One region of the Bacterioplanoides pacificum genome, then DNA from elsewhere that is predicted to be linked to it. Evidence: predicted binding sites of a transcription regulator. Region 1 holds the regulator's gene; the other holds the start of a gene.
The links. Region 1 encodes FNR, which switches genes on or off when oxygen is low (the NO sensors DNR and NnrR bind a similar motif). Its sites were predicted from a motif close to TTGATNTANATCAA; they were not measured.
Positions count from the first base shown of each region.

Region 2: petA (ubiquinol-cytochrome c reductase iron-sulfur subunit) is a predicted target of FNR. The motif match lies at 4,154-4,167, and genes of this name have one in related genera.

Region 1 is NZ_JBHRYB010000005.1:375,442-383,145, forward strand. It holds gene ACFOMG_RS06340 (SMR family transporter) at 1-523, shown strand, start outside; gene ACFOMG_RS06345 (PGPGW domain-containing protein) at 708-980, opposite strand; gene greB (transcription elongation factor GreB) at 1,073-1,627, shown strand; gene ACFOMG_RS06355 (hypothetical protein) at 1,696-2,199, shown strand; gene ttcA (tRNA 2-thiocytidine(32) synthetase TtcA) at 2,207-3,118, opposite strand; gene ACFOMG_RS06365 (hypothetical protein) at 3,241-3,372, opposite strand; gene fnr (fumarate/nitrate reduction transcriptional regulator Fnr) at 3,616-4,380, opposite strand; gene ACFOMG_RS06375 (sulfite exporter TauE/SafE family protein) at 4,446-5,132, opposite strand; gene ccoS (cbb3-type cytochrome oxidase assembly protein CcoS) at 5,147-5,344, opposite strand; gene ACFOMG_RS06385 (heavy metal translocating P-type ATPase) at 5,348-7,704, opposite strand, start outside.
Region 2 is NZ_JBHRYB010000001.1:10,731-18,434, forward strand. It holds gene ACFOMG_RS00060 (ATP-binding protein) at 1-811, opposite strand, end outside; gene ACFOMG_RS00065 (peptide chain release factor 3) at 1,005-2,591, shown strand; gene ACFOMG_RS00070 (hypothetical protein) at 2,798-3,109, shown strand; gene rplM (50S ribosomal protein L13) at 3,279-3,710, shown strand; gene rpsI (30S ribosomal protein S9) at 3,712-4,104, shown strand; gene petA (ubiquinol-cytochrome c reductase iron-sulfur subunit) at 4,347-4,943, shown strand; gene ACFOMG_RS00090 (cytochrome b) at 4,943-6,172, shown strand; gene ACFOMG_RS00095 (cytochrome c1) at 6,175-6,933, shown strand; gene sspA (stringent starvation protein SspA) at 7,027-7,653, shown strand; gene ACFOMG_RS00105 (ClpXP protease specificity-enhancing factor) at 7,665-7,704, shown strand, end outside.

The sequences.
Region 1 (7,704 bases):
TTTCTGGTTACAGCAGTCGCTGGCGCCGCGTGAATGGTTAGCAGGAGCGGCGGTGGTCGTACTGTTGTTTCTGCTGAATGGTGGTGGGCAGGACTTTCAGCCCGGCCCGGGCGCCACACTGATGTTGCTGGTGGCGCTGGGATGGGGCAGTGGCACGGTGTTCGATAAGCTGGCGCTGCAATCGGCATCGCCGTTATTACACGCGTTATTACAAACCAGTGGCATGGTGTTGCTGCTGGGTGTGCTGATTGTTCTGCGACGTCTGCCATTGGCACTCAAAGCGCTGCGCCAGCAGCGTGCTGCTCTGTTGCTGGCGGCGTTATTTTTCTGTGCGGCGGTGTCTCTGCAACTGCTGGCATTACGTGAACTGCACCCCGGGATCATCGAAGCGCTGAAGCGCGGTCTGGGAATTGTGGGTGCCTTGTTATGGGGGTGGCTGTTTTTTGCTGAACGAATCGGTCGTCAGCAAATGGTTCTGGCCGCTCTCCTGGTTGTCGCCATTGTGGTACTGGTTTGGCCTTAGGATTGGTTAAACGGCATGTACCGGCAGGTAAATGGCTAAAGCGCAAAAGCCGACCAATAACAGACCAGCCAGGCCACTGATGTAATGTTCCGTTGTCATAGTGAGTCTCCTTTGTGAAGTCAGCGCAGATGACTGTATGACATATCCAAATCATTGTAAATGATAATTGATCTCATATGTGAAATTAATGCTTCTGTCGTTCCGGATCGGTTTCTTCGATCAGCTGGCGTAAAAAAGCAGGCAGGTGCGGGCTGAGCTGATTTAACCGTGTGGACGTGTGCTTAAAGCGTCGGCGTAACACAATCAGCCAGCGCCGGACGGCGGGGACTACACTGACCAGAATCGACAGCCCAATCAGAATGCTCAGCAGGCCAAATGGGATAGGCAATGGTGTGATCAGAATGCCGAGCAGCAACAGCAGTATACCCACAGTCAGTTTTGCACTACGCTTGATCATTCTTTGAAATTCACCGGCAAAATGCAGCATCCTGGCACGCCGTTATTGCGATTAAGTGACGCTGCCGGCCTGTTATTATTATCAGAAGACACATGACTGACCCTGTTAAAAAACCATTGCCTAAGCGTAGCCTGCTGATCACCCCGGAAGGGGAGCAACAGCTGCAACAGGAACATGACTATTTATGGCGTGAAGAACGTCCGCGTGTAACACAGCAGGTTTCTGATGCAGCCAAGCTGGGTGACCGCTCGGAAAATGCCGAATACATTTACGGTAAAAAGCGATTACGCCAGATTGATAGCCGGTTGCGCTTTTTGCGTAAACGGCTGGAAGCTCTGACCGTGATTGACCGTAAGCCTGCCAATCTGGAAAAGGTGTATTTTGGCGCCTGGATTGAACTGGAAGACGATGATGAACAGTTATACCGTTATCGTATCGTCGGTGAGGATGAAATTGACCTGAAGCGTGGCTATATCAGCGTGGATGCTCCGCTGGCACGTGGCCTGATGGGTAAAACACTGGACGAAGAGGTTGAGGTACGCCTGCCAAAAGGGCTTGAAAGTTATTACATCGTTGCCGTTCATTATGATAAGCCTGACTGGGACAGCGGTCAGCCGGCAGGGCATCGTTGGGCAGATAATCACTGAGCGGCTTTAATGCTAACCAACCGTACGAAATATTAATCAGCTGCTAGTCTTACCTTCAGGAGGACGGTATGACAAAACAGCCGATGGTTTTTCTTTCGTGGTTACGGGCACTGCTGCTGTGCAGTACTGGCCTGGCTGGCTGGCCGCTTATGGCGGCTGAACAGCCAGCGGTCAGTCATGAAGCGTTGCTGGAACAGGTGTATAAAATGCCCGCCTGGGTCGACCAGGTGACCCGTGTATGTCCCTGGCAGTCGAATGAGGGACAGGGCTATGTACGGGTCGTGCGGACGGAACAGGGTGGCCGTCACCAGCTGTTTTTTCAGTGGATTCGTAAAGGCATGGCGGGCACACCAACGCAGGCGATTTCTACCGTGCAGGTTGAGGAACTGGCAGGTGAACTGGCCGTAAAAGTCGAATTGCCCAGAGCACAGTTACACGAGCAACATTGCCAGTTAAAAGCCCGGGCAGAAAACCTCACCAGTGAACGACGCTACATGTTGACCTTTTATTTAATCCGGCCAGGAGAATATAAGTTATCACTGGCCGGGTTATACAGTGTTGGCCCGGAATAATGCGTCGTTAGTCGACGTGTACCACATCCAGCAGGGTCTGGCGTATGCCCAGATGACTGCCTTGTTGTTTTTGCTCCAGATTGACAAAATCAAACAACGCTCCGTCGGCCAGTTGTGACGGTGCAACATTGCTGATCGCGGCAAAAATGTTTTCGCTGCGGCCAGGTTGTTCTTTATCCCAGGCGGCCAGCATCTGTTTAATGTTCTGGCGCTGCAGATTTTCCTGTGAACCACATAAATTACACGGAATAATCGGAAATTCTTTGGCTGTGGCAAAGGCTTCGATGTCTTTTTCTTTGCAATACGCCAGTGGCCGGATTAATACGTGTTTCTGGTCATCGCTCAGCAGCTTAGGCGGCATCGCTTTTAATTTACCGCCATGAAACATATTGAGGAACAGGGTTTCGATGATGTCGTCGCGGTGGTGGCCGAGGGCAATTTTGTTGGCACCAATTTTTTCGGCAAACCCATACAGGGTGCCACGCCGCAGGCGGGAGCATAAACCACAGGTGGTTTTACCTTCCGGGATGACCTCTTTTACCACGCTGTAGGTGTCTTTTTCGACGATGTGATACGGCACTCCCAGCTGTTCCAGATAGGCAGGCAGGATATGTTCAGGGAAACCGGGCTGTTTCTGGTCCATATTCACGGCGACCAGCTCAAACTTAACCGGAGCGCTTTTTTGCAGACTCATCAGGATGTCGAGCATGGTATAGGAGTCTTTACCACCCGACAGGCAGACCATGATTTTATCGCCATCCTGAATCATGTTGTAATCTTCGATGGCTTTGCCGACGTTACGGCGCAGGCGTTTCTGTAACTTATTAAAGTTGGTTTTCTGCTTGCGTTCCTGATCGCTGACAACCGGGCTGGCCGGTTCGTTGGCTTGGCGTGGGTCAAAAGTGGCAACGTCTTGCATGGCCGGAAACTGCTCCTGAAGGAAATGCGGGCCCGCAGGCCGGAGTTAAGCAGGGCTTTATAACAAAAAGCCAGGGTTCAGGGAACCTTCGCAAGCCGCCGGATTACATCTGGCGGGCATTGTCAGGCGACCCGGTTAACGCCTTCCACCAACAGCTGGTAGTTATTAATAAAGTGTTCGCAGCTGGCGCCCCTGCGCGGGTGATAAAAACGCTTCCATAACCGCGCCAGCAGTTCCCGGGTGCAGATTCCCATAGCGTTATACCTCGTAACGGTACCGAATGCCGTTCATCAGCCGGCTGAGTTCAGTCCCTGTATTGTTACCTTAGAATAGCCTGATTGGACTTGCGTAGTTTTTATTCAAAAAACAGCGCCAGAAAAACCAGTCGTCAAAAATATAACGCAGGTGCTGTGCCAGATAATGGAGAAAGAGGGGAAGAATGCCTTGATTAAACTGACATTTCCCTGAACAGGGAAATGTCAGTGGTACAGCTGTGGTTATTTGCTGTCGCTGTGACCACAGTCGTCGTCAGAAACCAGCCCGGCCAGCTGATTGAGGGTATCGATATCCTGCAGAATAATTTCTTTGCCCTGGGTTTCGATCAGGCCGTTTTTCTGGAAGCGGGTAAACACCCTGCTGATGGTTTCGACCGCCAGACCAAGATGATTACTGATATCGACCCGTGACATTGGCAGACGGAAGTGGGTCGCTGAAAAGCCACGGCGGGCATAACGGGTGGAAATATCCATCAGGAACGACGCCACCCGTTCTTCGGCATTCTTTTTACTCAGCAGCAACATCATGTTCTGGTCATGACGGATTTCTGTCCCCATAGTGCGCATCAGCTGTTTACGCAGGTCGGGCAGCTCATCGGCCAGTTCATCCAGCTGGGTCAGCGGAATTTCACACACGGTCGTGGTTTCCAGTGCTTTCGCTGACAGCGGATAAAAGTCATTGTTGTAACCCGCCAGGCCGACCAGTTCACTGGCCAGGTGGAATCCGGTGATCTGTTCTTCGCCGTTTGATGCCAGGGTGTAGGTTTTTAACGCACCGGTACGCACCGCAAATACTGACTGAAAGGGTTCGCCCTGCTGAAATAATAACTGACCTTTCTGGATCGGCCGGCCACGACGAATAATGTCGTCCAGGCGTTCCATGTCGTTATCGTTCAGCGACAGAGGCAAACACAGTGCATTCAGGGAGCAGGTCTGACAATGCGGCTGAGTGCCACGCAGTGGCGAAGGAGCGGTAGATGATTTCATACTAATATCCGGTGTGAGTACCCGGTGCGTTAACGCCAGGTCATTCGAAAACTGGCTCTATACTCCTAGTGACTGATGGATCTGTCAAGGACTGGTAACCACACCGAAGTAACTGTCCATAAGCCGTAGCCAATCAACAGCAGACCGGCCAGTTGCCGGGTGAGCTGATGGTTGAGCCAACGGCTCAGGGTGGCGGCGGCCAAACCTCCGGCCAGTAACGCGGGCAGAGTGCCGAGGCCAAAGGTCGCCATGGTTAAGGCGCCCAATAACGGGTCACCATTAGCGGCAACCCAGCTCAGGGTGCTGTAAATCAGACCACAGGGTAACCATCCCCATAACATACCGAGTCCAAAGCGTGCCGTCAGAGACGACTGCTGCAACAAACGTCCGGTCTGCGGTTGTAAAAAACGCCACAGATATTGCCCCAGCCGTTCGATACGGGTCAGCCAGCTGGCCCAGCGGGCGACGTAAAGTCCCATCAGTATCAGCATCACCCCCGCCAGTGAGCGTAATAGCAGCATCAGGCTGTCATGCAGTTGTTGCAGCCATAAGCCGGCAGCACCGACCAGTAAACCGGCAACGGCATAGGAGCTGATACGGCCACCATTAAACGCCAGCAGTGATGCCAGGCGGCGCTCTGGTAAGCTGCTGTTGCCGGTAGCGGCGGCGATGCCACCGCACATCACCAGGCAATGGCTGGCACCAAACAGACCAATCAGCAGGGCGGTCAGCAGTGATAACGGTTCATTCATAGTCGCAGGGGCGCTTAACAGCGTGGTTGTGTGTCATCGGTCGCCTGATCCGGCGCTTGTGGTTTTTCCGGTTCGTCATCGTCAAACAGGATCTTATGGGCCGGGGATTCCATATCATCGAACTGGCCACTGCGGACCGCCCAGAAAAAAATACCGATGGCGATGGCCAGTAACAGCAACGACAACGGAACCAGAACGTAAATAATATCCATGGATCAGGTCTCTTTAGCCAGGCGTCCGATACGGTTCAGGCGCAGGGCGTTAGTAACGACAATCAGCGAGCTGAGCGACATACCAATGGCGGCGGCCCAGGGAGGAACCAGACCGGCAGCTGCGATGGGCAAAGCGACCAGATTATACAGTAATGCCCAACCGATGTTCTGACGAATAATGCGACGCGTTGCCGCAGCACCGTCGATGGCGGCCAGCAGCACTTCCAGCCGGCCATTGGTGAGGACGGTATCGGCATTGGTTTTGGCCAGATCGGTGGCTTCATTCACCGCCAGGGAGACATCCGCTCCGGCCAGCACCGGCACATCGTTAATGCCGTCACCGGCCATCAGAATCCTTTCGCCTTGTTGTTGCCAGCTGACCACCTGTTGTAACTTCTGCTCCGGGCTGACCCCACAGGACAGTTCATCAATGCCCAGCTGTTGCGCAATACGTTGCCCGGAATGGCTTGGATCACCGGTCAGCAGTGCGGTTTTAATGCCGCGTTGCTGCAGTCCGGATACCAGCTTGGTGGCGGCTTTGCGTAATGAGTCATTCACCTGAATCCAGCCCAGCGGAGCGTGTTCGCTGGCCAGTAACAGCCACTGGCCACCATCGTCGCCGGGCGGTTGCAGGGGGGCTGGCCAGGCAAAGCCAGGATGACCGAGCTTCAGTAACTGACCGTCAATCCGGCCCTGAATGCCCTGGGCCGGAATTTGTTCAATATCGCTGGCGGCTTTTGCGCTAATGTGCTGAAACGCCTTGGCAATCGGATGACTGGCGTGTTGCTCCAGTCCGGCGGCCAGTTGCAGCAGGTGACTTTCGTCGTCACCCTGCAGCGGAATCACCTGTGACAGCGTCAGCCGGCCGAGCGTCAGGGTACCGGTTTTATCAAATACCACGCGGTCGATCTGTGGCAGGGTTTCCAGTACGTGACCTTTACTGATCAATAACCCGGCTTCACGCAACGAGGCGGTGGCGGCGGTCAGAGCGGTTGGCGTTGCCAGTGATAAGGCGCAGGGGCAGGTGACCACCAGGACGGACAAGGCAATAAAGAAGGCGTGCTCATCACCCTGCCAGGCCCAGAATGAAAATACGCTGGCGGAAATGATCAGCACAGCGGCAACGAAGTGGCTGGCGATTTTATCGGCCAGCAGCGCGGCTTTCGGTTTTTCCTGCTGCGCCCGGTCCATTAGTCTCATAATGGTCGAAAGTTGCGCTTCGGCACCGGTGGCGGTAACCCGCATCAGCATCGGGCTCTCAACATTAAAGGTACCGCCAATCAGGGTGTCGCCGGTTTGTTTGTCGACCGGCATATATTCGCCGGTGAGGGCGGCTTCATCGACCGAACTTTTGCCTGCGGTGACAATGCCGTCGGCGGGTATGGCGTGACCCGGGCGCAACCGCAGAATATCGCCGACGCAGATTTCTTCACTGCTGATGACCTGATCGTCGCCACCGTCGATAACCTTTACGGCCACATTCGGCAGCAGTGTCAGCAGATTATTACCGGCTTTACCCATGCGGTGGCGGGCGCGCATCTCCAGATAACGACCCAGCAACAGGAAGAAGGTAAACATACAGACGGAGTCGAAATACACTTCCGGGCCGCGGTTAAAGGTACTCCAGATGCTGGCGCCAAAGGCCAGCCAGATGGCCAGCGATACCGGCACATCCATCGTCAGATGGCGGGTTTTCAGATCACGGACAGCGGCGATAAAAAAGGGCCTGGCACTGAACAGCACCACTGGCAGAGTCAGAATCAGGGCGGCAAAGCGCATAAACACTTCGTACTGGGCGGCCATGCCAACGTACAACGGCACGGACAACATCATCACCTGCATCATACCGATGCCGGCAACGGCCAGGCGGCGAATGGCCTGTTTGCTTTCGCGGCTGCGCTGGGCTTCCTGTTCGGTGGCGGAGAAGGGGCTGGCGCGGTAGCCGAGACGGTAAATGGCTTCAATCAGGCTGGATACCGCGATATCGGCGTAATGCCAGCGCACCACCAGGCGGTGGTTGGACATATTTAATACGGCATTGTCGACCCCGGGCAGCTGATTGATTCTGTGCTCGATCAGCCAGGCACAGGCGGCACAGCTGATGCCGTCGATGATCAGGGTGGCTTCGGCCAGTTCGCCATCGCGGGCAACAAAGCTGCGTTGCAGGGCGTCGGAGTCGTATAACTTCAGGGTGTCGCGGGCGGTCAGGTCCTGGTCGTCACCGTCGGCCGGACTCAGTTCCGGCAGTTGAGTACGGTGTTTGTAATAATCCTTTAAACCGCTGGCGACGATGGTTTCGGCCACGGCTTTGCAGCCCGGACAACACATGGGACGAACCTGACCGTCGATTTCGGTGGCCC
Region 2 (7,704 bases), on a different contig from region 1:
GTTGTCCGGTTTCGTGGGCGTGGCGTCCGGCGTTGGCCAGGTGCTGTAACGACTGACGGCAGCTGGCGACCTGCTCGCGCAGCAGATGCAGGTCCTGTTTGGTGAGTGGGTGGTCGGGCTGTTGGGCGATGTCATCCAGAATCATATGCATGGTCATCAGCGGGGTGCCCATTTCATGTGCCGTGCCAGCCGCCAGGGTGGCGATACCGATCAGTTGTTCATTTTTCAGTTGCTGTTCGCGCAGACTCTGAATTTCTTTTTGTTGCTGTTGCCGGGCACGTAATAACATCGGAATAAAGGTGATCACAATCAGGGCGCTGATCACAAAGGTCAGCCACATGCCTGCCAGGTGCCAGTCGAATAATGAGCGGTTATGCAGACCATGTTGGTGATCTGCCGATAACAATGGCTGGTACCATTGTGTCAGGGTGCTGTAGTCAACGATACACAGCAGGGTGATCCATAGTGTCATGCGGTTGTTCAGGCTGTAGGCCGCAAATACCAGCAGCACCAGAAAATACGAAATAAACGGGTTGGTGGCCCCACCGGTAAAAAACAATAAGCCGGCTAATAACTGGGTTTCCAGTGCCAGATGCAGCAGCAGGTGCCAGTCTTTCAGCTTGCGTTGTTGTCCCTGCCAGATACTGACCAGCATCAGTGGCATATACAGGGCAAGCAGCAGCCAGGCCGGTTCCAGTTTGTCGAACCCCTGGTATTGCAGGTAGCCGAGAAACATCAGCCAGACACTGGCGATGGATATGCGCAGCAGAGCCAGGCGGCGCAATACCAGGTTAAGGTCGTTATTCATCATTGCTCCAGTATAACGTTAAGCCGGCTTTTGATTTCTTGACTGTGCGCATATGTCGCACCGGGCTGGCTCTTTTTATGCACACCGCAGTGTTTCGGAGACTGGCTGACACGGCTGCCAGGCGTCTGACAGACGGCGTGAATGCCGTTATAATGCCGCGCTTTATCATCAGCCTCCAGCCCAGCAGGATTTTGCCATGAGCAGTGCTTTTTCGGCCGAAGTCGGTAACCGTCGTACCTTCGGTATTATTTCTCACCCGGATGCCGGTAAAACCACCATCACAGAGAAGCTGCTGTTGCTGGGCAACGCCATTCAGCTGGCGGGTACGGTTAAGGGCAAAAAGACCGGTCGTATGGCGACCTCCGACTGGATGCAGATGGAGCAGGACCGGGGAATTTCGATTACCACCTCGGTGATGCAGTTTCCTTATAAAGACCGCATGGTCAACCTGCTGGATACTCCCGGGCACGAAGACTTCTCGGAGGATACTTACCGCACACTGACTGCTGTGGACTCGGTACTGATGGTTATTGACGGTGCCAAAGGTGTGGAAGACCGGACTATCAAGCTGATGGATGTCTGTCGTTTACGTGACACGCCGATTTTCACGTTTATCAATAAAATGGACCGCGAAGTGCGTGACCATATTGAAGTCCTGGACGAAATTGAAACCGTACTGAAAATCAAATGTGCACCGGTCACCTGGCCGATTGGTATGGGGAAGGCGTTCCGCGGGGTTTATAACCTGTATACCGACACCGTTCATTTATTCCAGCCGGGACAGGCATCGGTGGTACCGGATGATGTACAGATCAAAGGTATCGATTCTGCCGAAGCGCGTGCGGAGCTGGGTGATGAGCTGGTGGATGAACTGATCGATGAAGTTGAACTGGTGCGTGGCGCCAGTTATGAGTTCGACTTGCAACAATACCTGGATGGTGAAATGACGCCGGTATTTTTTGGTACGGCACTGGCCAACTTTGGTATTCGTGAAATGCTTAATTATTTCGTTGATTGGGCACCAGCGCCGATTGAGCGTGAAACTAAAGAACGGACGGTTAAACCGGACGAAGAAAAGTTTTCCGGCTTTATTTTTAAAATTCAGGCCAATATGGACCCGAAACATCGTGACCGTATTGCCTTTATGCGTATTTGTTCCGGCACTTACACCAAGGGTATGAAAATGAAACATACCCGTATCGGTAAAGACATTAAGGTCGCGGATGCTGTTACCTTCCTGGCGGGCGACCGTTCGAATGTGGAAGAGGCTATTTCCGGTGAAATCATCGGTTTGCATAACCATGGCACCATTCAGATTGGTGATACCTTTACCCAGGGAGAGGAATTACAGTTTACCGGCATTCCCCATTTTGCCCCTGAGTTGTTTCGTCGTGTCCGGCTGAAAGATCCGCTGAAAATGAAGCAGCTGCAAAAAGGCCTGCAGCAGTTATCGGAAGAAGGGGCAACCCAGCTGTTTATGCCACTGAATAACAATGATCTGATTCTCGGGGCTGTAGGTGTTCTGCAGTTTGATGTGGTGCAGCAACGCTTACGGGATGAATACAAAGTGGAATGTATTTATGAGCCCATCAGCGTAACGACGGCGCGCTGGGTTGCATGTGATGATGAACGTAAGCTGGAAGAGTTCCGTAAAAAAGCATCTGAGAATCTGGCCATCGATGGTGGTGGTCACCTGACGTACATTGCCACCTCACGCGTGAATCTGAGCCTGACGGAAGAGCGCTGGCCGGAGATTGCATTCCGGGCCACACGCGAGCATTAATTTAACAAGACTACTTGCTATCAGATATTTTTGTGGCAGCAACAGGATGTTGCGGTAGCGCGGCAGGGCTATGGATGGCGCCTCGTGCGGCGAGAAAAAATGTCTGATACCTGTTAGGCCAGTTGTTGAGGATCCTGCTCCTTAACTTGCGACCGGATACTTTTGAACTAGGCTTGCTCTAGGAAATAATTATCGGATCAAAGGTTATGATTGCGTTCTTTTTAGTCAGTATGGGGATTGCCGGGGCGTTATGTTTCGCTGCGTATTATCTGATTCAGATGAAGGTGCTGGAAGAAGTCCTGACGCTGGATGACGGTAAAGGCTATTACCTGATTGCCTGTATTCTGATTGGCTTTGTTGTCAGTGCGGCCGGTTTTTATGTCGGCCAGACGGCAGGCTACGACCAGCAGGAGGCTACCTCGACTATGATGGCGCTGGCGATCCTGCTCGATATTATGGTAGCCTTGCTCACCCTGATTTATGGCCTGGTGAAGTTTCGCGAGCCAGAGCACTATTAATCATGAAATAAGCCTGAAAAAGGGGCGGTTTTCGGGCTGAAGAACACACTGGGCAAAATATTGCGCAGAATCATCCAACGCCTTGCGAATATCACTTGCTAATGGTGAAACCTTCCTATAGAATGCCGCCCTCTTTTCGAATCAACCTGCCCTTGAAGGCGAGAAATTGATGAAAACTTACAGCGCAAAACCCGAAACCGTAAAACGTGAATGGTTTGTAGTTGATGCAGCTGAGCAAACGCTGGGTCGTCTGGCTACTGAGGTTGCTCGCCGTTTGAGAGGCAAGCACAAGCCAGAATACACTCCTCACGTAGATACCGGCGATTACATCGTCGTGATCAACGCAGATAAAGTGAAAGTAACCGGTAATAAAAGCAGTGATAAAATGTATCACCGCCACACTGGTTACCCTGGTGGTCTGAAGTCTATCTCTTTTGAAAAGCTGATCGACCACAAACCAGAACAAGTGATTGAACTGGCTGTTAAAGGCATGCTGCCTAAGAACCCTCTGGGTCGTGCTATGTTCAAGAAAATGAAAGTTTACGCTGGTGATGAGCATCCACATGCTGCACAACAGCCACAAGAACTGAAAGTAGGATAAGATCATGGCAGAACAATACTACGGTACTGGTCGTCGCAAGACTTCTACTGCACGTGTTTTCTTACGTCCTGGTACTGGCAACATCGTTGTTAACAAACGTCCTCTGGATGAATACTTCGGTCGTGAAACTGCTCGTATGGTAGTTCGCCAGCCTCTGGAACTGACTGAAAGCTTAGAGAAATTCGATATCATCGTTAATGTAAACGGCGGTGGTGGTAACGGTCAGGCGGGTGCAATCCGTCACGGTATCACTCGCGCACTGATGCAATATGATGAAACTCTGCGTCCTTCTCTGCGTGCTGCGGGTTATGTAACTCGTGATGCTCGTGAAGTTGAGCGTAAGAAAGTGGGTCTGCGTAAAGCACGTAAGAAGCCACAGTTCTCCAAGCGTTAAGCTTGCCTCCGTTCCCGCTTGCGGGAAAACGGAACAAAAGAAGCGTCCCTTGGCCTATGTCAATGGACGCTTTTTTTATGCCTAAAACCCCATGCTTTACGGGCTTTTACAGTTGTCTCGGCGGGCGCTTTTCTTTAGTATGTGCGCCGCTCTGTTTGCTATGTTCGGGCTGTATAAAAAGTGCACAATAGTGCAGCTGTCGGCTGGCAACATTAGATTTTTTTTGATGGGAGAAGATGGTAATGAGTCAAGACGGCGTGAATAAGGGTCGGCGCACTCTGCTCGTAGGCGCGACTGCTGCTGTCGGTGCTGTCGGTGCGGGATTTGTCGCAGTACCCTTCGTAAAATCTTGGAATCCAAGTGAAAAAGCGAAGGCAGCGGGTGCTCCGGCAAAAGTGGACGTAAGCAAAATTGAACCAGGTGCAATGCTGACCGCCGAATGGCGTGGCAAGCCGGTTTATATTGCGCGTCGTACCGAAGAAGCTCTGGCAACGCTGCCAGCTCTGAATGATCGGTTGAAAGACCCTGAAAACAGTGTCAAAGATCAGCAACCGGCGTACGCAGATAACATCAACCGTTCCCGTAAACCGGAACTGATCGTTCTGCTGGGCGTTTGTACTCACCTGGGTTGTGCACCGAAATATTTCGCAGAAGTAAAGCCGGAACCTTTCGATGCTGATTGGAAAGGCGGCTGGTTCTGCCCATGTCACGGCTCCCGTTTTGACTTGTCCGGGCGCGTATTTAACGGTTCTCCGGCGTCTACAAACCTGGTCGTTCCTCCATATTCTTATGAGAGTGAGAACGTTGTGATCATTGGTGTTGATGAGGAGAACGCTTAATGAGCAAGCTGAATGCCCTGATGGGCTGGGTCGATGACCGCCTGCCGGTAACCCAGACCTACGAAAAGCATATGTCTAAGTACTATGCTCCGAAGAACTTCAACTTCTGGTACTTCTTCGGCGTCATCTCTATGTTAATGCTGGTTAACCAGATTCTGTCTGGTATCTGGCTGACCATGAACTTCACTCCAAGTTCTGAAGCGGCTTTTGCTTCCGTTGAATACATCATGCGTGATGTTGAGTGGGGTTGGTTAATTCGTTATATGCACTCCACCGGTGCGACCTTCTTCTTTGTTGCGGTATACCTGCATATGATGCGTGCATTGCTGTACGGATCCTACCAGAAGCCACGTGAGCTGATCTGGATCTTCGGTATGCTGATTTACCTGCTGCTGATGGCGGAAGCCTTTATGGGCTACGTATTACCATGGGGCCAGATGTCTTACTGGGGCGCTCAGGTAATTATTTCGTTGTTTGGTGTCATTCCTTTTGGTATTGGTGACGCTCTGGTTGAGTGGGTCCGTGGTGACTTCCTGATTTCCGGTGCAACACTGAACCGTTTCTTCGCATTACACGTAATCGCTCTGCCATTAGTGATTGTGGCGCTGGTGGTTATGCACTTACTGGCACTGCACGAAGTGGGCTCTAACAACCCGGACGGCGTGGACATCAAAAAACACAAAGATGAACAGGGTAAGCCGCTGGACGGCGTACCGTTCCACCCTTACTACACCGTACACGATATGGTGGGCATCGTTGTCTTCCTGATGGTGTTCTGCAGCGTGATGTTCTTTATGCCGGAAGGCGGCGGCTTTATGCTGGAATACGCTAACTTCGAACCGGCTAACGGCCTGAAAACCCCTGAGCATATTGCTCCGGTTTGGTACTTCGGTGCGTTCTACGCCATTCTGCGTGCTATCCCTGACAAACTGATGGGTGTGGTTGCTATGGGGGGTGCGATTGCGATTCTGTTCGTGCTGCCGTGGCTGGATAAGAGTCCGGTACGCAGCTGGCGCTACAAAGGCTGGATCAGCAAAATCTTTATTGTGGTATTTGCGATCGCCTTCGTATTACTGACCTGGCTGGGTACTCAGCCGGCGACTGACCTGAACACTCTGCTGGCGCGAGTTTCCTCGGTGATCTACTTCGGCTTCTTCCTGCTGATGCCGATCTACACCAAAATCGAGAAAACCAAACCTGTGCCAGAGCGTGTAACCGGAGGTCACTAAGCATGAAAAAATTATTTATTTTCCTGGCTGCTATGGTCCCGGCGATTGCCGCGGCCGCCGGTGGCTCTCATATCCATCTGGATGAGCACAAGACGGACCTGCACGACAAAGCGTCGCTGCAGCGTGGTGCCAAGGTTTACATGAACTACTGCATGGGTTGTCACTCGCTGGAACACGCGCGTTACAACCGTGTTGCCCGTGACCTGGACATCCCGGAAGAGCTGATGATGGAAAATCTGGTATTCCCGGATAAAAAGATCGGCGAGCTGATGAGCAACGCGATGCGTAAAGAAGACGGTAAAGCCTGGTTTGGTGCCACGCCTCCGGATCTGACGCTGGTTGCCCGTGTCCGTCGCCCGGACTGGCTGTATACCTACCTGCGCAGCTTCTATGAAGACCCAAGCCGTCCATGGGGCGTTAACAATGCGGTGTTCAAAGATGTGGGTATGCCTCACGTACTGGCTGACCTGCAGGGCCGCCAGGTAAAAGGTACTGCTCAGGTGGCTGTTGGTCATGACACGCTGACGGGACAGGAAATCACCGAAGAAAAAGAGGGTGTATTGTATCTGGCAGAAGAAGGTTCTTTATCGACTGCTGAATACGATAAGCTGGTCTTTGATCTGGTTAACTTCCTGACCTACGTGGCTGAGCCAATTGCGGTTGAGCGTCAGCGTATTGGTTGGTGGGTATTGCTGTTCCTGGCGATTTTCTTTGTTCCTGTGTACATGCTGAACAAAGAAATGTGGCGCGATATTAAATAACGTCCGCCCACCGGAAAAAGCATGTCTGGCCCGGCCGTATTTTACGGTCGGGCTATTGTTGTTTTTAGGTTTACTGAGAAAAGTGAGGAAAATATGGGAGTTGTAGCCAAGCGCTCTTCCATGACGTTTTATTCAGATGCGTCTGATCATTACAGTCACCGCGTACGTATCGTACTGGCGGAAAAAGGGGTTGCCGTCGAAATTCACGATGTAGACCCGGACAACAAGCCAGAAGATCTGGCCAGCCTCAACCCATACAACTCATTGCCTACTCTGGTAGACCGTGACCTGGTTCTGTATGACGCTAACGTCATGATGGAATACCTGGATGAGCGTTTCCCTCACCCGCCATTATTGCCTGTCTACCCGGTTGCCCGGGCGCAAAGCCGGTTATGGATTAACCGCATTGAAAAAGACTGGGCTGAACTGATTAAAACCATTCAGTGGGGTGCGGATAAAGACGCAGAAGCGGCTCGTAAAGAGCTGACCGAAAGTCTGACCGCCATTGCTCCGATTTTCGCTGAAATGCCGTATTTCATGAGTGAAGATTTTTCACTGGTAGATTGTTGTGTGGCACCAATCCTGTGGCGGTTACCGATACTGGGTATTGAGCTGCCGGAAAAACAATGCAAACCGCTGCTGAGTTATATGGAACGTCTGTTCGAACGTGAATCGTTCCAGGCCAGTCTGTCCGAAGCTGAGCGTGAGATGCGTGACTGATGGATAATCAGATGACACCAAGCCGCCCGTATCTGATGCGGGCGTTGAACG